Regions from separate parts of the Desulfitobacterium sp. LBE genome, predicted to be linked through region 2. Evidence: riboswitches for the same ligand, from Rfam matches in the RefSeq annotation. Region 2 holds a riboswitch; each other region holds the start of a gene.
What was found. Region 2 has a riboswitch for cyclic di-GMP ahead of DESLBE_RS19755 (sigma-70 family RNA polymerase sigma factor). Riboswitches for the same ligand answer to the same signal wherever they lie in the genome.
Positions count from the first base shown of each region.

Region 1: another riboswitch for cyclic di-GMP. It lies ahead of DESLBE_RS25935 (Na+/H+ antiporter NhaA); the one in region 2 lies ahead of DESLBE_RS19755 (sigma-70 family RNA polymerase sigma factor).
Region 3: another riboswitch for cyclic di-GMP. It lies ahead of DESLBE_RS11540 (HD-GYP domain-containing protein); the one in region 2 lies ahead of DESLBE_RS19755 (sigma-70 family RNA polymerase sigma factor).

Region 1 covers NZ_VLKD01000001.1:5,451,338-5,459,132, forward strand. Annotated here, with positions in the region: gene DESLBE_RS25925 (NAD(P)/FAD-dependent oxidoreductase) at 1-1,016, shown strand, start outside; gene DESLBE_RS25930 (hypothetical protein) at 1,109-1,678, shown strand; cyclic di-GMP riboswitch class I at 1,777-1,871, shown strand; gene DESLBE_RS25935 (Na+/H+ antiporter NhaA) at 2,059-3,228, shown strand; gene DESLBE_RS25940 (HutP family protein) at 3,568-3,996, shown strand; gene aroH (chorismate mutase) at 4,014-4,379, shown strand; gene aroF (3-deoxy-7-phosphoheptulonate synthase) at 4,460-5,488, shown strand; gene DESLBE_RS25955 (prephenate dehydrogenase/arogenate dehydrogenase family protein) at 5,488-6,399, shown strand; gene aroA (3-phosphoshikimate 1-carboxyvinyltransferase) at 6,386-7,693, shown strand.
Region 2 covers NZ_VLKD01000001.1:4,171,679-4,179,473, reverse strand. Annotated here, with positions in the region: gene DESLBE_RS19760 (recombinase family protein) at 1-726, opposite strand, end outside; gene DESLBE_RS19755 (sigma-70 family RNA polymerase sigma factor) at 1,305-1,754, opposite strand; cyclic di-GMP riboswitch class I at 2,160-2,250, opposite strand; partial or broken gene DESLBE_RS27350 (acetyl-CoA synthase subunit gamma) at 2,319-2,475, opposite strand; gene DESLBE_RS19745 (arsenate reductase ArsC) at 2,531-2,944, opposite strand; gene arsA (arsenical pump-driving ATPase) at 2,977-4,713, opposite strand; gene arsD (arsenite efflux transporter metallochaperone ArsD) at 4,715-5,110, opposite strand; gene arsB (ACR3 family arsenite efflux transporter) at 5,171-6,247, opposite strand; gene DESLBE_RS19725 (metalloregulator ArsR/SmtB family transcription factor) at 6,237-6,554, opposite strand; gene DESLBE_RS19720 (molecular chaperone TorD family protein) at 6,855-7,442, opposite strand; gene DESLBE_RS19715 (4Fe-4S dicluster domain-containing protein) at 7,517-7,795, opposite strand, start outside.
Region 3 covers NZ_VLKD01000001.1:2,424,465-2,432,259, forward strand. Annotated here, with positions in the region: gene DESLBE_RS11530 (MBL fold metallo-hydrolase) at 1-874, opposite strand, end outside; gene DESLBE_RS11535 (ISAs1 family transposase) at 1,044-2,150, shown strand; cyclic di-GMP riboswitch class I at 2,346-2,433, shown strand; gene DESLBE_RS11540 (HD-GYP domain-containing protein) at 2,537-3,598, shown strand; gene DESLBE_RS11545 (catalase) at 3,713-5,689, opposite strand; gene DESLBE_RS11550 (4Fe-4S dicluster domain-containing protein) at 6,013-6,300, opposite strand; gene DESLBE_RS11555 (FAD-dependent oxidoreductase) at 6,297-7,589, opposite strand; gene caiB (L-carnitine CoA-transferase) at 7,700-7,795, opposite strand, start outside.

The DNA of each region.
Region 1 (7,795 bases), 1.3 Mb from region 2:
TAAGGCTTTGCGATTTCTTTGCTCAGTATGGTGTTGAGACCAAAACTGAGCGGGGAGGGCGGGTGTTTCCTGTCTCGGATGATGCCGAGCAAATCGTTGAGGCCTTGCTCAAGTATATTATGGATGCAGGGGTGGAACTGGCCACCGGACAGACGGTGGAAGAGATACTCCTGGGTGAAGAGAAGGTCCGGGGTGTGCGTTTAAGCAATGGGAAAGTCCTTGAAGGCAAGTCGGTGATCGTCTGTACGGGAGGGGGGTCTTACCCCGCCACAGGCTCCGCCGGAGATGGCTACAAGATGGCTCAAAAGCTGGGGCATAAGGTGATTCCCCCACGGCCATCTCTTGTTCCCTTGAGAACTTATGAAGATTGGGTAAAGCAGGTTCAAGGGCTTTCCTTAAGGAATGTGGAAGCCACGTTGTGGTATGGCGGGAAAAAGCAGCAAACGGAGTTTGGGGAGATGCTTTTTACTCACTTCGGCGTCTCAGGACCCATCATTCTCACCTTAAGCCGTTGGGCAGGCGAAGCGTTGGCCGGCGGGGAGAAGGTTCGCTTGACCCTTAACCTTAAGCCGGCCTTAACTGCGGAGCAATTGGATCAGAGAGTGCAGAGAGATTTCAAGAAATACTTGAATAAGCAATTCAAGAACTCACTGGATGAGCTGCTTCCCAAAAGCTTAATACCCCTGGTGATCCAATGGTCCCAAATTCCCCCGGAGAAAGCGGTCAATAGCATCAATAAAGAAGAAAGAAAACACCTGGTCCATGTGTTGCAGGAACTTCCTTTAACTATCAAAGAGACGCTGCCTTTAGCGGCAGCTATCGTGACCGCTGGCGGAGTGGATGTCAAAGAAATCGATCCCAAGACCATGGCTTCCAAAAGGATTAAGGGACTTTATTGGGCCGGAGAAGTAGTGGATGTGGACGGAGTGACGGGAGGATATAACCTGCAGGCAGCCTTTGCCATGGGGTACCGGGCCGGCCGGGGGGCGGGGGAATACGCCTTAGTCGATGACTAGTACTCCATAATACCTAGAATCTGCACATTCTAAGATAAGAATCATGTCTTAGTTCCGCCACGGTTGCATAAACTGGTGATGAGGTGAAGTTTATGCGTCGGTGGCAATTTTTTAGTAAGTATAAAAAGCGGAGTGGGTTCATTCCTCGTTCCGGAAGAAGCGCACCCCGTGTCAGGAACTATCGGCATAGTGCGCCCACGGGCTTGCTTAGATTTGAGAAGGTCATTATTCGGGCAGTGGTTCTCTCTGCTGTCTTCTTGGTTTTAGCTCAAATGGCCTTAGGGTTAGCCAAAGACCCTGTAGGTTACTATATTTCCGTGGCCCAGAACATAGAAGCCCCCTCCTTGGACAGTACACCGGTATCAAGTACAGTCACTCCGAACTTGATTCAGGAAACGATTCCCCAAACCTCCCTGATCACCCTCAAGGCGGTCCCCGCTGCTCCGGTTCGCGTGATCCAAAATGGCAAAACGCTGGGAACGTTGGCACGGGGAGAACTGGAGATTCCTGTTCAAACAGGAGTAATTCAATTGGATGGAACCAATGTGTCCGCTATTGTTCGCATCCAGGTGATTAAGAAAGATTCCGCCCTGACAGAGCCGCGGCTTAATCAGACCCTAATGATCGAGCATAATATTCAAACCTTGAGAGTCGGGCGCTGAAGTATGGAAAACAAGAAAAATGCAGAAATTTGCCGGGTTTTATTGCTTAAGGCAGTTTATCTATGCTATACTAAAGTATCTGAAAATTATATTATCGTTGATGGTTGGAGCAAACTTTGTGAAAGCAAAGGACGCTAAAGCTATGGGTCTAAGGCCGTCGCGCAAGACCGGCTAGGATCGCCAGGCTACAAGTAGTTAGAACTTCTTAGGGGAGAGTAGTTCCTTTTTGGACTACTCTCTTTTTGTATGCTTTTTTTGCCCTGTTGGGAAGAATAAAGGGTTGAGCAGCAGTATAAGGCAGCCGGCAGTGTCGCCTTTTGTGGGGCGTGAAAATATAAGGAACATTTTACACATTATTTTTAACTTGAGGAGGAAGACCAGTGAGTACGCAGAAAAAGACCATCAATTTTTTGCAGGAGTTTTCGATTCCATTAATTCTAGGTGTCCTTATCGCACTTGTTTGGGCTAATTTAGCGCCGGAAAACTACCATCATTTTGTCCACAATGAAATTATCGGCCATATATCTCTTCATTTCTTTGTCAACGATATCTTTATGGTGTTCTTTTTTGCCATGGCAGCGATAGAAATTACTCAAAGCCTGCTGCCCGGAGGAAGCTTAAATCCCCTTAAAAGGGCGATCAATCCTCTGATGGCCACCCTTGGCGGAGTTCTGGGCCCAGCCCTTGTCTTTCTTGGTTTAAATGCCCTGATCGGGAGTCCTGAGTTTGCCAGAGGCTGGGGTATCCCTACAGCCACCGATATTGCTTTAGCCTGGCTGGTGGCAAGGGTAGTGTTTGGAGCTCAGCATGCTGCAGTCTCTTTCTTGCTGCTTCTGGCTATTGTCGATGATGGCATCGGTCTGATGATTATTGCCTTCTTCTACCCTGATCCCGCCAACCCGGTGGCACCCCTCTGGTTATTGCTCACTGTGGCGGGTATGCTGGTTGCTTATCTGCTCAGACGCAAAAATGTTCAGAGCTACTGGCCTTATATCATCTTTGGGGGAATTCTGAGCTGGGCCGGCCTTTATCTGGCGCATATTCACCCGGCTTTGGCCCTGGTGTTTATCGTTCCCTTCCTGCCCCATCCTCCCCGGGAGGAATTCGGCTTATTCGAAGATGATCCCCAGGATCACTCCACTCTGAAAACATTTGAGCACGAGTGGAAAATATTCGTGGACTTCGGCCTGCTTTTATTTGGATTAACCAATGCCGGGGTGGAATTCTCAGAAATCAACACTCTCACCTGGCTGGTTCTCATTGCTCTCGTCGGCGGAAAAACCATCGGCATATTCCTCATGGGTTCTTTGGCTACAGTCATCGGCTTTCCCTTCCCCAAAGGCATGGGGTATAAAGAGCTCCTGGTGGCCGGCGTGATAGCGGCTATGGGACTTACCGTTGCCCTATTCGTCTCGGGTGTAGCCTTTGTTGATCCGGGTCTGCAGGGAGCAGCAAAGATGGGAGCACTGTTCAGTGCAGTTGCGGCGGTCATTGCTTTTGCCTTGGGTAAAGTGCTCGGAATCAAGAAAGTCAAAGACACTCAGGCTTAAGGTGTGGCTGGAGCAGGTCCTCTGGGAGCGGGGCCTGCTTTTTCTTTTGGCTCCTGTCTTGAAAATGATCCCAATGCATTATATAATATAATTTAATATCTAATCCGACAGCTGGTGTAGGGCATAGTGTAGGACGGTTGTGGTTCTCTTATTTTTTACTCTTAAATTTAATAAAGGAAGGATGGTAGGACGGTGATTTAGTGAATTAGACACCGTAGGTGTCTTTTTTGTTTTCTTTTTTAGGCAAAATGTCCTAATGTGCTAAAGCACATAGTGTAGTACTATTAAGGATGGGTTAATCTAAGCCAAGGAATCCCTTTAGGGAAAGGAATGAATAGAATGGTTGCTGAAAGTAAGAAAATTGCTATGGCGGCGATGCGGATGGCTATGGCTGAAAGCCGTGAAGAGGAAGTTCACTTGAAGGACGGTTTCGGACGCCACGGCATTCGCACTGTGGCGGTGGATTATGGGGGCGAATATCTTACAGCTATTAAAAAAATCGTGGAAAGAGCCATTGTTGCCGCGAAACGGGAAGGGGTCATTCAAGAAACCCATGGCGATGAAGGAGCCGTTGCCGGTGCAACCCGGGAAGCTTTGAGCCAGATTATGCCCAAGGCCATGGGATTGAATATCGGTGGAAAAATAGGCATTGCCAGAAGAGATGAACATTTATCGGTAGCGGTTTTCTTCGGCGTGGGTTTATTGCATTTGGATGAGGTGGCGGTAGGCCTGGGACATAGGGCAGCGCCGAAAGAAATCAAGGACTAAAAGGGAGGTGAACCAATGTGACAAGAGTTCGTGGTATACGGGGTGCCATTACGATTCAAGAAAATAATGCTGAACACATCCGTGAAGGGACACAAGAGCTTTTGCAGGAGATGATCAAGTGCAATTCTTTAGCAACAACGGATATTATCAGTGCCATCTTCACCCTGACCAAGGATATTGATGCGGCATTCCCGGCGACTTTCGCCCGCCAGCTGGGCTGGGACCGGGTCCCTATGATCTGTCTGAATGAAGTTCCTGTTCCGGGTTCACTGCCGATGTGCATCCGCGTGCTGCTTCATGTGGAGTCTGCTTTGACCCAGGAAGAAATTCATCCGGTTTATCTAAGGGATGCCGTTAATTTACGCAGAGATCTTGTTGAGTAGAGTTGTATTATGGTAGATTTTGCTCACCTTGCCGGTGAGTAGTGGAAAAATGTAGGATGGTAGTTAAGGAGTGGAACATTATGATTATCGTATTAAAGCGTGGAGCCGGTGAGGCAGAGGTTCAGGAAATCAATGAGCGTTTAAGCCAGGAAGGATTCAAAATTCACCTCTCCCAAGGGGTGGAGAAGATCATCATCGGTGCTGTAGGGGATCGCTCACGGCTGAAAGCCCTGGATCTGGAAGCCCTGCCTTGGGTAGAGAAAGTGGTTCCGATTCTGGCGCCGTACAAACTTGTCAGCCGTGAATTTCAGAGTGGGAATACCATTATCAAGATCGGCGATTATGAGATCGGCGGCGAAGAAATTCACGTGATGGCGGGACCCTGCAGTGTGGAAAGCCGGGCCCAGATTATCGAGACTGCCCATGCTGTTAAAGAAGCAGGAGCTACCTTCTTGAGGGGGGGAGCCTTCAAACCCCGTACTTCCCCGTATGCTTTTCAGGGCTTGGAAGAGGAAGGCTTAAAGCTTCTTGCCGAGGCCAGGGAGGAGACAGGATTGCTGGTTATAACCGAAGTAGTGGATGTGCGGGATGTGGAACTTGTAGCCCATTACGCAGATATCCTGCAAATCGGGGCCCGCAATATGCAGAACTTCTTCCTCCTGAAAGAAGTAGCCAAAACCAATAAACCCATTCTCTTAAAACGAGGACCCTCGGCAACTCTTGAAGAATGGATGATGGCCGCCGAGTACATTATGGATGGCGGCAACTACCAGGTCATGTTCTGTGAGCGGGGGATTCGTACTTTTGAAACCTATACCCGGAATACCCTGGATTTAAGCATGGTCCCCGCTCTTCAATCCCTTTCCCATCTGCCGGTTATTGTCGATCCCAGTCACGGAACCGGTCGCTGGAACCTGGTGCCTCCCATGGCCAAAGCGGCGGTAGCAGCCGGAGCGGACGGTATCATTGTTGAGGTGCATCCCCAACCGGAGAAAGCCGTATCCGACGGCAAGCAGTCCTTAACTCCGGATAATTTTGCCTCGATGATGGCAGAGCTGGAGATTCTGGCTCAGGCACTGGGCAGACCGGTGAAAGGGGCTCGCCGGTGATGGAAAAAGGTCGGGAAATTATTTTGTCCGGAGGATGGACAGGGCAAAGGCAGCCCCGTGCTTGTGTCATCGGCCTCGGCCTGATTGGAGGGTCCTGGGCAGGTGCGCTGGCAGGGCAGGGGTGGTCTGTCTGCGCTGTAGAATGCAATGAAGAAAGTCTGAAAGAAGCAAAAGTTCGGGAATGGATCAAAGAGGGCTGGCAGGAGATACCGGAGAGCCTTGATGTGGATCTGGTTATCCTGGCGACGCCTATTTCCCTGCTGGCAGAAAGTTTTGCCCGGGTCGTCGGTTGTGTGCCTGCCGGCAGCCTCATCACCGATGTAGGAAGTGTAAAAATAGACATATGCCGGGCAGCCAATCAGATGAATTCGGTCTATTTTATTGGGGGCCACCCCATGACAGGATCAGAGCAGCAGGGATTTCAAGCGGCTAAACCGAATTTATTCCAGGGCTATCCTTATGTGATTACTCCTCCCCCCTCTTGTCCTCAGGAGATGGTGGAAAAGTTTTCTCAATTGGTCCAGAGGCTTGGGGCAAGAATCATCTTGCGGGAAGCTGAGGATCACGATGATGAAGTGGCCTTGATCAGTCACCTGCCTCATGTGCTGTCCCTTGCCCTGGCCTTAACTGCAGCAGAAGGGAATTTAAGAGGGAAACCCCTTGAAATAGCCGGTCGGAGCTTCCGGGAAATTACCCGGCTGGTGGATAGTTCGCCGGAAATGTGGCGGGATATATTGTTTTCCAACGCCTCGGCAATTCTCCGCTCCCTGGATATCTGGGAAGAAAAGGTTAAGGAGATTCGGGAGATCATCGCGGGCACTGATGGCGAAGAGATGCTTAAAGTGTTTGCGAGGGCTCAAGGGGCCAGGAGTCAAATGCTGAACCGGAGGGAATCAGATGCAAATAAATAATGAGTCTAAAGGAATACGGATTAATCCTATGGGGCGGATTCAAGGTGAGATAGAGGTCCCTGGAGATAAGTCCATATCCCACCGGGCTGCTTTGTTCGGCGGGATGGCTCAGGGTGAAACCCATATTACGAATTTTTTGCTGGGACAGGACTGCTTAAGTACGCTGGCATGCCTGAAGACACTGGGTGTGGAATGGGAACGACGGGATGCGGAAGTCTGGATCAGAGGCCGGGGCTTTGAGAATTGGCATGAGCCCCAGGATATTTTGGATGTGGGGAATTCCGGAACCACCATGAGGCTCATGCTGGGTGTTTTAGCAGGCTGTCCCTTCAGCGCGACCTTGACCGGGGATTCTTCCATCAGGTCCCGGCCCATGGCCCGGGTAACCCTTCCTTTGCAGGAGATGGGGGCTCGCATCCTCGGCCGGCAGGAGGGAAAATATGCCCCCCTGACCATTCAAGGCGGCCTCTTACAGGGGATTCAATTCCGTTCACCTGTGGCTTCCGCTCAGGTCAAGTCTGCCATTCTTCTGGCCGGGTTAAGAGCAAAAGGGGAGACTATGGTCACAGAACCTTGCCTTTCCCGGGATCATACGGAACGAATGCTGAGGGGCTTTGGTGTGGATCTGAAGAGTGAAGGGCGCACCGCCAAGGTAAGGGGAGGAGCCGCCTTATCCGGGCAAGAGGTAGCGGTGCCGGGGGATATTTCCTCCGCTGCCTTTTTCCTGGTTCTGGGAACCCTCATTCCCCAAGGAGAACTTCTGATTAAGAATGTGGGGATGAATCCTACCCGAACAGGGATCCTGGACGCTCTTTGGCAAATGGGGGCAGATATCCAGGTAGAAGAGGAACGGGAAGAATGCGGTGAACCCCGGGCCAATCTGCGCGTACGGCCGGCCCAGCTCCATGGCATAGAGATCCAAGGAGAAATGATCCCCAAGCTCATCGATGAAGTTCCAGTTTTGGCCGTAGCGGCCAGCCTTGCCCAAGGTGAAACCGTGATTCGTGATGCTGCTGAGCTCCGGGTCAAAGAGACGGATCGGATACAGACGGTCGTCCAGGGCCTGCAGGCTCTGGGTGCCAACGCTCAGGAGCTTCCCGACGGCTTGCGGATTCAAGGGGCTAAAAGCTTGCGCGGGGGAGCGGCTCATAGTCATGGTGATCATCGTCTGGCCATGGCTTGGGTGGTGGCAGGCCTGCTTGCCGAGGAAGGGATAAGTCTGCAAGGCATCGAAGCAGCAGAGGTTTCCTTTCCTAACTTTCTGGAACTGATCCATGAGATAGCTGAATCGTAAGCTTCTTAACTTATGAACGAAATATTCTCAATAAGGTAAAAAGGACTGCTTGGCATATAAGCGGTTCTTTTTTGCTTGTTTCTATACTATTTATTTAGGAAA
Region 2 (7,795 bases):
AGCTTCCTGCCGGGAATCAAGAACACCTCCCTCAGCCATTTCCTCCACATCAGGGATCTCCATATCCCCCTGCTGCATAGAAGTAAGCATAGGAAGTAGTTTATTTTCTAAAAAATCCCGATCCGAGCAATATTCGATAACGCCATCATGGGTTGAAATAACGGCCACATCACTGGGTGTGGTGATAAGCACGTCACCTCCTTCTCCGGTCGTACTTTGAGCAATAAAGGCTGCGATATTTTTCGGAGTTACCTTTAAGACATGGGGAACGTAGATGTCATCCCGCTCAGAATAAGCCACTAAATAAGGATGTTCCAGGACTCGCGGATTCGCTAAATTCATCAAAGCGTCAACCACTTGCGGGGAAAGTATCTTAAAGAGAGCAGCATTGATCTCACCCTCTTTGGCCGAAAAAATCTTAATGCCCTGTTCATTCAGCCGCCGGAGAAAGTCAATGGTTGGAACTTCATCCCTGCCAAGCCGGGAAAGACTTGCAATGAACAGAGCCTTCATCTCGCCTGCAGCAGCGGCTTCCGCCACTATAGCCAGACCGTTGCGCTTAAAATCCGGGCCACTGCCGATATCCTGAGCTATTCCGACGACCTCATATCCCTGCCATTTAGCATAGTCCGAGAGTACCTCGCTTTGCTTTTTCAGGCAATAATTTGCATCCCCGGAAGCTCCAACTCGCAGGTAAGCCCAGGCCTTTTGTTTATCATCCGTCATTTTTATCCCACCAATATATAAGATTTAGCTTAGATTCTACACGGCGGAACTTTTAAGCCCCGCCGCGCAGTATCTAAGATCAAAGTGATGAGTTTGTTCTTCATTTCCAAAACAGTTGCCGTGCCTCTATTCGACACTACTTCCCGAAGCACAAAAGAATCCATGATTCTTACAGGGCGGCAGCATAAACAGTCTGCCGGTTAAGCAAACACCATAGGAATCTCACCTCTCCCAGGATCTCTGCGAGCCGCCCCCATTGCCTGATCCTGCTTGCAGCAGGGCTGTGGCTGGACGGAAGTAGCATTATCCCTGTCCATTTCCTTGCGAAACAGCCCACCACGGGCTGTTTTATGACCGGGCATTCCCGCTCGTCGCCTTCGATGCCATCGGTTCGACGGATACCTGTCACCCATCCGCAGGTAGTCTTGGCGCGCCTGTCAACGTCGCTGCCGCTCAGCACGGCTGGACAGTTCATGTATTTATGCTGCCGGATTTTTAGTTTTCAAAGAACAGAAAGGGCATAAAGAAACCCCCTCACTTATTTCCACGTTGAGTGAGGGGGTTGCACGGAACTATTTTTACTTATCCATGAGTTTTTTTAATTTGCCCAGAATCTTAATCTTCCGGTCATGAATGGTCATATAAGGAATACCGGTTTCCCTTGACAGCTGCCGTTCGCTCTTGCCTTTAAGAAACAGCTCAGTGATCAGCTCCTTTTCCTTCGGTGCCAGGAGTTCCAGGCAAGTCTGCATTTTCTCAAGCATGACCGCTTTCACTGCAGCATTCTCTACGCTTACCCGCTCATCGGCAAACTGCCGGTTTTCCTCCAGCAGCCGTTCATAGGAGTCTTCCCGGCTGGGAACGAATGCAACGGTCCGCTTAACATAGTCAATCCGGTACCGCTCTGCTTTCAGGTCGTATTGTTGGTACTCCATCTTGCGGTCGCTTTTTTCCAGTGCCTCAATCTGTTCATCGCTTAAACCGGGATACTGTTTACGATAGTTCACCCTTTTTTCTAATTTAGCCATCGGCTTGTCCTCCATTTCGCGATCTTTTAAATCTGGAAATGAAGAACAAGCGGAGGTGAGCGGCAATTCGGAACTGATGTGCTTTTGCAGAAAGCGGTGCAGCATGTAAAGTTTTTCGCACCCAATTGCCTGAATATTGTGAAATTAACCGCTAAGAAAAAACCAGCACTTTGCAATAAGCGAAGTGCTGGTTTTCGGCGGTATTGAATTGATGGGAGGCCGTATAGACAAAGTGCTCTGTCTTTATTTCGACCTCCTGATGAATTGATAACGGTAAGCGCGGCAATGAATCCTGAGGCCCCCTTTCGCCAAGTACAAATGTCAGCAAAAGGCAGACCTGAGAAGCATTAATCAATGTTGTAAAGCATATACAACAAAAGCCTGTCTAAAAGACAGGCTTGCAACATTGGCAACCAGGCTATCATAGCGCCTTTTAAGCACCTTAGATCCTACGGTTTTGCGTCCCTGCCTTTAGGCAGGTTTGCCCTTGACTTTATTCAGTTTTACTAAACACATCTCTGCCATGGCCTCTATCGAACCGTAAACAACCTTCAACCCAGAATGCCGGGTTACCTCATGAGCACTTACGCCCGGTGCACCCAACTGGGGTAAGATCAGCGTTCGATGAGAGATCGCTTTATCGAGTTGCAATGGCCAGAGGATTTAAGATTTCGGTCGTTCCAACGATCCCTTTACCAGCAGCACACCATACAATAATACCTTGGTATCAGGGATTAGAATCCAAGTGTCCAAGCCAGATAATTCTTTTTTAATACTTAAGCACTAATTTCACCGCTCATTATCCGTTCTTTAAGTTTCAAAACTTTATCTTCGATGACTTTTGCCGTTTCGATAAACTCATCATCGCTTTTTCCTGTTGGATCTTCAAGACCCCAGTCTTCTCGGTACTTACACGGTACATACGGACAATTAACATTGCACCCCATCGTAATCACAATATCCGGCTTTGGGATATCTTGAATCAACTTGGAAACTTGAGTCTTTTCCATATCAATATCATAAAGCTGTTTTACGATCCGAATGGCGTCTTTATTAATAGCAGGCTTTGTCTCGGTACCGGCTGAGTACGACTCAAAAACATCTGAAGCGAATCTTTTACCCAGAGCCTCAGCCATCTGTGAACGACAAGAATTGTGTACACAGACAAAAGCAACCTTTACTTTACTCATTATTAGTTCCCTCACTTAGTCATTGGTGAAAATTAGAGTTCAAGCAGTTTATCTCCTTTAATGTCTTCGGCGCTCCACGGGATCACAGCAAAATTCCCCTTTGCATGTTCATCGACCTTATTGATCCACTCGATCTCATGGCTTGCCTTTGCCGCCAATAATTGGTTGGTGGTTCCTGTACGATACAGAGAAGAGTTAATAACCCACCATTTCGTCGCAATCCCTGCCCGTTTCAAATCTCCTTCAAGACGCATCGCTTCGTAGACCGGTGTAGCTTCCGCAAGGGTAACAATGATGACTTCCGTCTCCTCTGAATTGCGAAGTCTCGGAAGAAGTTTTTTCACCGATTCCGGAATATCGCCTTGTGAACGTTTAATTTCTTGGTGATAGCTCTGGGTGGAATCCAGTAAAAGTAAAGTGTGCCCTGTCGGCGCGGTGTCGATAACCACCACTTGATCTTCGGCTTTCTCGACAATTTGGGCAAACGCTCTGAATACTGCAATCTCTTGGGTACAAGGAGAACGCAAGTCTTCCTCGATATAGGCAATATCCTCCTCCGACATTGTTTCTCTTGCCTTAGAAAGGACTTCCTCTTGATATTTTTGGAGTTCTGCCTGCTCATCAATGTGGCTTAAGGTAATCCCGCTCTTCTCATTGATGACAAATCGGAGGTGGGCCGCAGGATCTGTGGTCGTAAGATGCACCTTTTTCCCTCTTTCCGATAATCCCAAGGCAACGGCCGCTGCAATCGTTGTCTTACCGACCCCGCCCTTCCCCATCGTAAAAATGACCTTTTTATGGGTGTCATGCAGATCATCAATGACATCTTTAAGCTGCGGAATGGTTTCTTCCTGAATTCTTTCTTTATGAATAATCAAGTTATCCTGGGTGAGCAAAGCTCGGACATTTTCTATCCCCGTGACATTATACGCTCTGAGTGGCACCGTATAGGTGAGTAAGTTCTGTAAACCCTTTGGCATTTCTTCAAGTGCCTTCTGTTGCTTGAGATAAAGACTTTCGGAAATTGCATCATCATAGGAAGCAAGGACTCCGTTTAATATCAATACTTGATTGTTTACTCCTAAATCCGCCAGCTCCTTCGACGCTCGCACAGCCTCTTTTAGCGGAGTTTCTTCGGGACGCGAAACCAGAATAAGGGTTGTCAAGTCACCGTCTGCTAAGGTTTCTACAGCTTTTTTATACATTTCCTTTTTACTCTCCAAACCAGAGAGTTGCCCTAAACAAGATGCCCCATGCGTGCTTTCACTGATGAATTGACTCCACGCCGAGGGAAGCTGAAGCATTCTCAGCGTATGACCTGTCGGTGCCGTATCGAAAATGATATGATCATACTCTTCTTGCATTGTTTCATCCGTTATAAATTGCGAAAACTCGTTAAAAGCTGCAATCTCAACGGTGCAAGACCCTGAAAGCTGTTCCTCCATATTTTTGATAACGACCTCGGGAAGTTTACCCCGATAAGGTGCAATCACGCTTTCGCGGTATTCATCAGCCGCTTGTACAGGATCAAGGTTAGCCACTACAAGATTAGGTACCTCTTTAATTGCCACACCCTTATTACTAAGATCAGTTTTGAAAACATCTTGAAGATTGGAGGCAGGATCAGTACTAATAAGCAAAACTTTTTTGCCATTATCCGCAAGGCTCACCGCGGTAGCGCAGGCTGTTGAAGTCTTGCCGACACCACCTTTACCCGTATAGAAAAGATATTTTGTCAATTTAATCTTTTCAGGAGTAAATGCCTTCATTTTAACAACATCCCCCATCTGAACAATCACAGGAACCTGAACTACTTTTGGTAGTGACTTCAAATGGATTAGATTTTTCGTTTAAAGTTCCACTGGGTAAATCCAAAATTTTACAAAATTCATCATTGGAAGGATATCTTCCTGTTAAGACAATTTCCCCGTCAAGTACGATAGCCGGTAGATCATCGACTCCTTTAGTATTAAGGAGGTCATTAATGGTTTTATTATTAACGAATTCCATTGGGGCACTTGTAAGATTGAATCGCTCAACCTCGATACCTTTTTTATTCAAGGCACTGAGGACCGTTGAAATTCTGAGGAGTTCTTGGTCAACGCCGACACCACAAAGGCCTGTAGGACAGCACATCGCCGGTTCAAAGATTTGTATTTTCTTCATTTTAATCACTCCTATTTATTTGTAAAATTATTTAATACCCAAACATTATTTTTCTTTTCTTTAGATACTAGAATTTGCAACCCCTTTTCTATCGAAGTACTTTCTCTTAAAGTAAAAAGCGAGATTAACCAAAGCAATCATCACAGGCACTTCAACGAGTGGCCCAATAACGGCTGCGAAGGCTTGATCCGATGCGATTCCAAAAACAGCAACTGCAACAGCAATGGCAAGCTCAAAGTTATTGCTGGCTGCGGTAAAGGCAAGGGTTACTGTCTGCTCATAGTTGACACCTTGCTTATAGGACATATAAAAACTGATCAAGAACATAATGGCAAAATAGATTAACAGCGGAATGGCAATACGAACCACATGAAAAGGAAGTGCCACGATAAATTGTCCTTTTAAGACAAACATCACAATAATGGTGTATAACAAAGCTATTAAAGCAAGAGGCGATATTTTAGGAATAAAGACCTTTTCATACCACTCTTTGTTCTTAATTCTTAAGAAAATAAATCGGGTTAAAAAACCAGCTGCAAAAGGAATTCCTAAATAGATTAAAACGCTCTTAGCTACATCCCCCATGGCAACATGAACCACTTGCCCACCCCAGGAAAGTCCTAACCATTGAGGTAAGACGGTGACAAAGAAATATATATATACCGAATACAGTAGGATCTGGAAGATAGAATTCAAGGCGACTAGAGCAGCGCAATATTCATTATCTCCTTTGGCCAACGTATTCCAGACAATAACCATGGCTATACAACGTGCTAGACCAATAATAATAAGACCAATGGCATAATTCGGCATATCAGGTAACAATAAGACAGCCAAGATAAACATCAACGCAGGGCCGATTATCCAGTTTTGAACCAAGGACAGTAGGAGAACCTTTTTATTTTGGGCTACTTTGCCTATTTCCTCATACTTTATCTTTGCCAGCGGTGGATACATCATAATAATAAGACCGATGGCTATAGGCCATGAAATCGTACCAGTACTCATACTCTCTAAAGTCTTAGCAAGGCCTGGAAAGAGGTATCCCCCTAACACCCCTATCCCCATGGCAAGAAAAATCCATAGAGTTAGAAAGCGATCGAGAATAGATAACTTCGCTGGAGCCTTAACATTCACATTTACGACCTCCCACATTATTATTTTCTTTTTGACTTGTTATTTCAGCCAACAGATTCTTTGCAGCTTCACACCCCTCCTTATTAAAAGAATAGTACATCCACTTTCCTTCTCTCCGACTATCCACAAGTCCTGATTCACAGAGAATCTTCATGTGGTGTGATAAGGTTGATTGTCCGATCTGCAAATCCTCAAGGATTTCACAGGCACATCTCTCAGCACTTTGCAACATTTCCATAATCATCAGCCGATTCGGATCGCAAAGCGCTTTAAAGACTTTTGCGTTATTTTGATATTTATTTTCCATATTCATGTCGACACCTCATATCCATTTTTATCGATATGTCTATTATACGCCTCATATCGAAGAGCGTCAATATGAAGAAATTAGTCCAACAAATATATTCTTAACGCGAATTATTTCCACTCACAATAGGCTGCACGGCTGAACGGATCTGGCATTCCAGAATGCAATCACTACCTTATGAAAAGATATAAAACAGGCCAGATTAAACGGCACATTTATGTCGTTTTTTCTGGCCTTTGTCTATGCTGTTAACATTACTCAGCACTCTGCTTAACCCCATATATTTATCTAATGTCTTAATTAGCTGACCAATTCTAAAGTTAAATTTGCTAATCCTTTGTAAAAAGGACTTTGGGCATTTTCTTCAATTCTGTTGGTAAAGTCAGCTATCCAAGACTTTAGATATTTGTCCATAAAAGTATCTTTCATAGTAAGCCATTGATTATCCTTCGTCTCAAGGTATTTCGCTATAAGGTAATAGACGAACTCAAGCTCAGTAATAATGTGATCAGGAGGTTGTTTAAATTCATCAGATAACTTAAGCCCAGCGTCTCCATAGGCTTCTAATACCTTAATAGTGGAATCGCCCATGAGTCTGCGCTGCCCATCTATATAAATTGAGCCATAGGGTGGTGCTAATAGATCAAAAGGTCCAACAAATAATTTTGCATGCTCTATTTTCAGAACTTCAAAATCTGTTATGCCAACAAGGTAGTCTTCCATTTCGGATACCACAGGAATCAAATCAGGTCTATGCTCTTTAAGAGTTTCTTTAAGAAGGGATAGCACTTCTTCCATTGCCTCAGAGGGGAAACCATACAGCAAGGAGAGAAGCTTATAGGAGTTTGCTGCTTGGGTTATAGTGCCAGTATCTAGGTGAGTAACCATTCCTAACCCAACCTTTCAATTAAGCATTGTGCAAACGGGCCGATTTTGACCCGTTTGCAATTTTTCATGAATCTTTATGAATGGTGGAAGTTCCTGATGTAAAATACTTTGGGCTGAGTGCCGGCATTTGGTTTTAATTGCTTATAACCATACTTGCCGATTAGCTGGCTAACTTCACTTGTGGGGTCATCAAAATCACCAACAGTTCGAGCATCAGCAGGGCAAGAAGCAGCACAGTAGGGGATTTCTCCCTTGGCCAGGCGGTGATCACACAGGGTGCATTTTTCAACGATGCCCTTGGGGCGAATGCCGTCATAGGTAGCTGCCCGGTCAGGGTTGTAGTAGGGGATTTT
Region 3 (7,795 bases), 1.7 Mb from region 2:
CTGAGGCAAACCACTTCTGGGTAAGGGGAAAATCATTCCAGCTCTTATAGCTCAAATCCCAATGCATTCTTGCCGCTGTCTCTATGACTGATTTTTGGCCATCACGCAGAATCCCGGTGATTTCCTCAAGTCGTTCCTGATGATGAATGATCAATTCATCAATCCGTTGCCGATGGTCTTGAATAAGACTGCGATGAGACGGAAACACCCAGTCAATTTCAAACCGGCGAATTTTGTTCAGGCTCTCCATGAAATTTCCCAGGCTATCGATTTTGTAATGCCAAAAAGTAATATTCGGGGTAATTTCATTCAGGATATGATCCCCGCCCAAAAACAGCTTATGCTTTCTTTCGTATAAACCGATATGTCCGGGGCTATGGCCTGGAATATCGATCACTTCGAACCGATAGGGACCCACTTCTAAGCAATCCCCTTCTTGCAATGGGGTGTATGCAAAGGGTTCCTTAGGGGCTATGTCGAAAGCCTCAATCTCTTTCATGCCGATTCCCTGGTTCAAATTAAGACCCTCACTCAAATGCCCCAGCACCTGTTCAGGAGAGGTTCTGAAATTATTGAGCAGAATACCGTCTTTCTTTCCGATATAGACCTTACACCCTTGTTTCCACAGATAGTCAGCCAGCCCGGAATGGTCCACATGCATATGGGTCAGCACCAAATCTGTCCGTTTCAGGTCGATGCCTGACGCTCTGATTCCTTCCATCAGAGCATTCCTACACTCTTCCCTATTAAACCCTGTATCCAAAATCAAGGAACGGCCTTGAGAGGGGATAATATAGCTATTTAATGCCTTCAGTGGATTTTTTGGCAAGGGTATTTCATTTAAGTAAATCTGGGGGTAGACTTCCCGAATCATTCTTTTCACCTCAATATTTAAAAAATTAACTATTCCGATTATTCTAACACAACTATCCTGTGATTCATAGACATACGCTCTACTCTACCACGACAAACGCATGAAAAATATCATTAATAAAAAGCAAAAAGCATGGTAAGATCTTCCTAAGGAATAGGAGGAGATTGCCATGAAGGAACTATTCAAAAGAATAGAACAGATCAACGACCCAAGGCAGGCCCACAAAACAAAGCACAAACTCATGGACATCGTGGTTATCGTCTTATTTGGAATGCTGGGGAATGCGGATACATGGGAAGAAATACAGATTTTTGCAGTATCCCATGAGGAGCTATTACGTAACTATTTAGACATCCCTCATGGAATACCGTCCCACGACACACTACAGCGAGTGATGGGCTTAATTACTCCAGAGACCATGGGGGGAATACAAGCAGCATGGAATGACATGTTAAGCCGCGGGGAAGGAGAAAAGCTCAAGAAAATCATTAATATCGACGGAAAAACCATGCGCGGAAGTAGGGTCAATGAAACACGGGCTCTGCATGTCGTGTCTGCATGGTCCAAAGACGACGGAGTATGTTTTGGACAAAAAACAATCCAAGAAAAAGAAAATGAAATCCTAGCCATCCCGGAATTGCTCAAGACTCTAAGCCTAAAGAACAGCGTGATCACGATAGATGCCATGGGAACTCAAACCAAGATTGCAGAACAAATCGTAAACCAAAAAGCGGATTATGTCTTAGCGGTCAAAGAAAACCAGGCCAATTTATATAAGGACATCGCGCTTTACTTTGAGGAAGAAGAGTTTAAAAAAGGGTCAGGACATACAAGAACCCTAGAAAAAGCCCGGAGTCAGATGGAAAAGCGGGACTATTATCAAAGTGAAGATGTTTCATGGCTAGCGGACAAAGAACGATGGAAAGGGCTCAAGAGCATAGGAATGGTCGTCAAAACCATCGAAAAACAGGGAAAAGTCACAGAGGAAAAGCGATATTATATCAGCAGCCTGCCTGTCCAGCCAGAACTCTTTGCCAAAGCAGTGCGAGGACATTGGGCCATAGAAAGTATGCACTGGCAGTTGGACGTAACCTTTCGAGAGGATAACAACACAACCTTGGATAAAAATGCAGCATTAAATCTGAATATATTGCGGAAAATGTGTTTGCCTATCTTGAAGCTATTAGATATAGGAATGAGAGCTTCATTGAAAAGTAAGCGGTATGCCTTTTGTTCCAATCCTGCCAAATATATGGGTCAAATTCTCAGTATGTAATTTTTTAATGGGCATACATGGAGCTATGTGGATAAAGATTTTCATGCGTTTGTCGTGTCTACTCTACCCTCTTAAAAATTCTCCAACTGTTAGGGGAGAAGATGTTGTGAAGCTAAAACTTAGCCCTTATAATAGAATGGATGATAAAGCCTTAAATATTTCGATACTTAAAATAGCATAGCCTGTACTTTAGTGATTCGACAATAGCAAACCTGGCGAAAGCCAGGGACGCAAAGCTATGGGTCTTCCTGGATACACTCCTGATGATCGCCAAGCTACCGAAGCCTTAAGCTTTAAACACCTTTGTCGCCAGTTCACATGGCGACTTTAATTTTATACTGTTTTTATAATTTTTATTAAGATGATTTTGAAAGGAAGAACGTTCAATGCGTCAGTTAAGCATAAACAGGCTTAAGGAAGGGGATATTCTAGGGCGAACAATCTATGCCAATGATGGCCGTGTACTCCTGGGGAAAGGGATGGCTCTGACCAAATCCTATATAGACCGTTTAAAAACCCTTGGCATCAACATTCTCTATATTGACGATGAGGTAAGCAAGGATATCATCGTAGAGGATATTATCTCTGAAGAGCACCGGCGGGAGGCCATGGCGTCCCTGGATAATGCTGTGCAGGCTGTGAAAGTGGGAAAAGACTTTGACGGTTTTAATGTCAAAAGGAACATTGACAATATTATTCAGGATATCCTTTTCCAAAAGGATATCTTCATCGGGTTAACAGATATGAGAACTTACGATAATCAGATTTTTGCCCATTCCGTCAATGTTTGCGTTCTTTCCATCGTACTGGGTAAGGCCCTGGGCCTGGATCGGGAAAATCTTGAAGGGCTGGCCATCGGTGCCTTGTTCCATGATATTGGCACTGTGAAATTGCCCAAGAAGCTCCTAAGCAAGCGAGAACCCTTTACTCCCAAGGAAGCGGCTCTTTACCAAACTCACACCAATCACGGTTTCGATATCCTCCGGACAAAACGGGAGCTGAATTTGTTGAGTGCCCATATTGCCTTCCAGCACCATGAGCGTCTCAATGGCAACGGCTATCCTCGTAAGCTCGAGGGAGATGCCATTCACCAGTGGGCTCAGATTGTCGGCATTGCTAATTTCTATGATAATTTAGTGAATGACGGTCCAGGACATACCCGCATTCCGCCTTATGAGGCCTGCGAAATTCTTATGGGCAGTGCTGAGAAGTTTTTCCCTAAGGATCTCGTGATTACTTTTCTTAAGCATATTGCCGCGTATCCCACAGGCTGTACCGTAAAACTGAGTACCGGAGAAACAGGTATTGTCGTCGAGCAAAATAAGAGCCTGCCTATGCGCCCCATCATCAGGGTTTTAGTAGCCGATCAAACCCTCTCCCGTGTCCAAGCGAAAGAATACAATCTCGTCGAGGAACGGACCCTTTTTATCGAATCCATTCTGGAGTAATACTCCTCCGGTGTTTTAGCGTTACCGTTATCACATTGCCATGTCCTCTATCAGCATCTGTCCGAAAGAAACGACCGTTTCCCGGTGGAATACCGGGAAACGGTCTCATTTGCATTAAACCAGAGCAGGATAAAGAAAACTTGGACGGTTCCAGAATCTCTGCTTGGCCATGGCCTTGATAAATCTGCTTGCAAACTCCGGACCTGAATCCGTTACGATCCCCTCATCAGCCAATAAGCCCAGCGGTTTCAGTACAGCATCACCCTTTTGAATGATGCCGATGGGTTTGAAATGGTTGTAGATATCCGTTGTAAATTTCTGTGCTGTATACGTAAAATAGGGGGTGATATTGCCGCTTCCCACGATAAGTATCCCGTCATAGACAAGTGGGGAACCCGTTAAAAAGCTGTCATGGACTTCATAGGTTACCCCCTCGGTTCCACTGACCGTCCCCAAGGTATCGTGGACAATGACCACTCTTAATTTGGCGGCCGCCAAAGTTTCCAACACTTTGCTTACACCGGGGCCATCGAAGCCTTGAGCGAGGAAAACCGCGACGCGCAATGTATCCGGCACAAAAATCGTATTCTGCAGGCTAAGGGCCGGAGAGGACTTCGTCACCGGAGATTCCTCGACATCTGCCGGCACAGTTGTGCCTAATTCCTTGGAGACGCTCTTGGCCAATTCGGTGCTGATATGAGCAAGCACATTAACCCATTCCTGCCGGACAAAGGGTCCGCATTTGCCAAGTTCAAAGCAGTAAGCGCCGATAATCTGACGCTTTTCAACCTCACTCATACTATTCCAGAACATTTTTGCCTGAGAGTAATGATCCTTAAAGGAAGGAGCTGTTGATCTTACCTTATGTCCTTCTACGGTGTATGGATACGTGACAAACCCGCCTTGGGTGCCTGGTACCGTATACGGGCTATTATTCGCAAGCCCATTGCGATGATAAGCAACTTTTCCGCGATCAATAACCAGCCTCGAAGCGCCGTCACGCTGATTATTGGCAAATGGGCATACTGGACGATTGATCGGCAGTTGTTGATGATTGGGACCAAGCCGTGCCTGCTGGGCATCGGTATAGGAGAACAATCTCCCTTGCAGGAGCGGATCATTGGAAAAGTCAATCCCTCTCACAATATTCCCAGGGTGAAAGGCGCTTTGTTCGGTTTCAGCAAAAGCATTTTCCACATTGCGGTTAAGGATTATCTTGCCGATTCTGCGTAAAGGAATCTCTTCTTCCGGCCACAATTTCGTCGGATCTAACAGATCAAAATCATAGGCAAACTCATCTTCCTCTTTAATGACCTGAATAGCCATCTCATACTCCGGATAGTTGCCAATCTCTATATTTTCCCATAAGTCTCTGCGGTGAAAGTCAGCATCTGAACCAAGACGCTGGGCTTCATCCCAGATTAATGAATGGACGCCCAGCAAGGGCTTGATATGAAATTTAACAAAGTGGGATTTTCCATCCTTATTCACTAAACGGAAGGTATGTACCCCAAATCCCTCCATGGTTCTAAAGCTTTTGGGAAAGGCGCGATTCGAGGCAATCCATAAAGACATATGGGCAGTTTCTTTGTTGTTCGCCATAAAGTCCCAGAAGGTGTTGTGGTCTGTCTGACCTTGTGGATATTCATTGTCCGGCTCTGGTTTCACCGCATGGATTAAGTCAGGGAACTTAATCGCATCCTGAATAAAGAACACCGGCATGTTAATGGCAATCAAGTCGAAATTGCCCTCATCGGTATAAAACTTAATGGAAAAACCCCGGACATCCCGATTGGTCTCATTACAGCCTTTGGAGCCAACGACTTGTGAGAAGCGGACAAACAAGGGTGTTTTTTTATTGGGGTCCTGCAAAAAATCAGCCATCGTTAAATCTGCTAAGGATTCATAGGGCTGGAACTCTCCATGTGCCCCGTATCCTCTGGCATGGACGACACGTTCAGGAATACGTTCACGATCAAAGTGGGCTAGTTTTTCCCGGGAAAGAAAATCTTCAATAAGTGTTGGCCCGCGCTCGCCGGCCGTCAATGTGTTTTCATCATCAGAAATCGTGATTCCTTCATTCGATGTCATTTTCTTTCCTTCTGATTCGTGAATAAACGGCTCTAATTGCTCACGCTTTTTATTGGGCTTGTTATCCTTCAATCTGACTCACCTCATTTTCATATATGTAGGTTCTCGGAATTAAAATTCCGGCTTTCCTCGGTCTACGCGATTCGAAAATCATTATGCCCGCCCAGACGAGCTTATATGCAAGATCAAAGCAGATAGACACTGCCTACTACGCCAGCTTTCTACCGGCGTGTTTAGAAGTAAGAAGCTGAAGCAAAAAAGAGGCTTGAAACCCATTGTGCGGTTAAGCCTCTCTTTTATTGCCTTCTCAATTCAATAGAAATTCACCCGTATCTAAACTCCACACCTAAGGTCCCCAGAGGAAATTCCCATTTATCCAAAAGGGTTTTACCGCAAAGCACCCGGCAGGTGCCGCACTCCAGACACCCGGCGTAGTCAAATTGAATGTCGCCGCTGTCATTAATTTTATATAACCCTGCCGGACAGGCCAGAACCAATTTTTGATATTCCGCCCGATCGATATTCCCCTCTTTCATGACAATATGGGCGTTTTCTTCATCCACATGGAACTTATTGACCCCAAGCTTCTGATCGACATTGACCTGACTCATAGTGAACGCACCCCCTTCCAGCCGTCTTTGATAATGTTCAGCAATGCTATCTTGTTCACATGCTGCATGATGGTTTTTCTTAAGGGCTGGGCCGGTTCTCCCTTGACCACAAACATGTCTGTCAGCAGATCATCCGCCATTTTAGGATACTCATTGAAAATTCTCGGGGTTTCCTCCAGGAAGTGGGGGAAATCTTTATATCGTTTTAAATCCTGCATAACGAAGCTCTGCTCCAATAACCCCTGGTAGCAATGAAGGTATCCCTCGCTGAAATCCTGCGCTTCTTTGGCTTTAAGTACTGCTTTAGCCGCACATTCGGCCGATGCCACCGCAAAGTCCATCCCCCGTACCATATAGCCTAAATTGATGCAGAATCCGGCGGCATCGCCGACGACCAAAACTCCATTGCCTACAATCTTGGGGATCATGGCTAATCCGGCTTCAGGTACAAGATGACCGGAGTATTCAATCATCTTGCCATCCTTAATAAGCGGCTGGACAGCCGGATGCTGTTTAAAATCTTCCAACATCTGAGGTACGGTTTTGCTTCCTTTGATCACATCACTTAAGGTCGTGACTACTCCCAGGGAAATGCTCGATTTATTCGTATACAGGAATCCACCTCCCACACGCCCGTCAGAGGGATACCCGGCAAATAGCCAGGCCGTTCCTTCATTGCCATTGCAGTTAAAACGGTCTTCAATAACTTGGGGTGGCAATTCAATGATTTCTTTCGCTCCCACGGCCACATGGTGGGCTGCCAACTCTCCCCTAAATCCCAATTTCTGAGCCAGGAGCGAATTGACACCATCGGCGAGAATTGTGATATCGGCTTCCAGCTCATCCTCTCCTGCCACCACACCGCAGACTTTTCCTTCCCGAATAATTAGGTCATCGACCCGGATCCCCGGTATAATCTGTACACCGGCCTCCTCAGCCTTTTCAGCCAGCCACTGATCGAAGACCCCTCTCAAAACGGAATAAGAATCACTGCCCTGCACACCCAGCTTGGAAGAATAAAAATCCAAAGTAACATTGCTTTCATTGGTCATTAAGCTGATCTTTTCTCTGGTAATTCGGCGTTCGACAGGGGCTTCCCGGGCAAAATCCGGCATGATCTTCTCCAGGCTATGGCTATAGATCCGCCCGCCTGTCATATTCTTGCTCCCTGCATAATTGCCCCGTTCCACAAGGATGACTTCCAAGCCCTCCTTAGCCAGCAAATAAGCGGCTACTGTTCCGGCGATTCCGCCCCCGACGACTATTGCATCGAATTTATCCTCCGACATTGCTTACACCCCTTTGCATCTGACTTTCGTCACCGGTATCTCTCCGCAGATACTTTTCAATCCATCAGTGATGCCGCCAAGCAACATGAAAGTCTGGCATCAATAATCTCCTAGATATTATTTAAATAATCCCTTTGAGTTAAGATCTTTTTCCCGTATAACTCCTTAATCTGTTCTTCAGTTAATCCCAGTTCTGTGAGAATGTC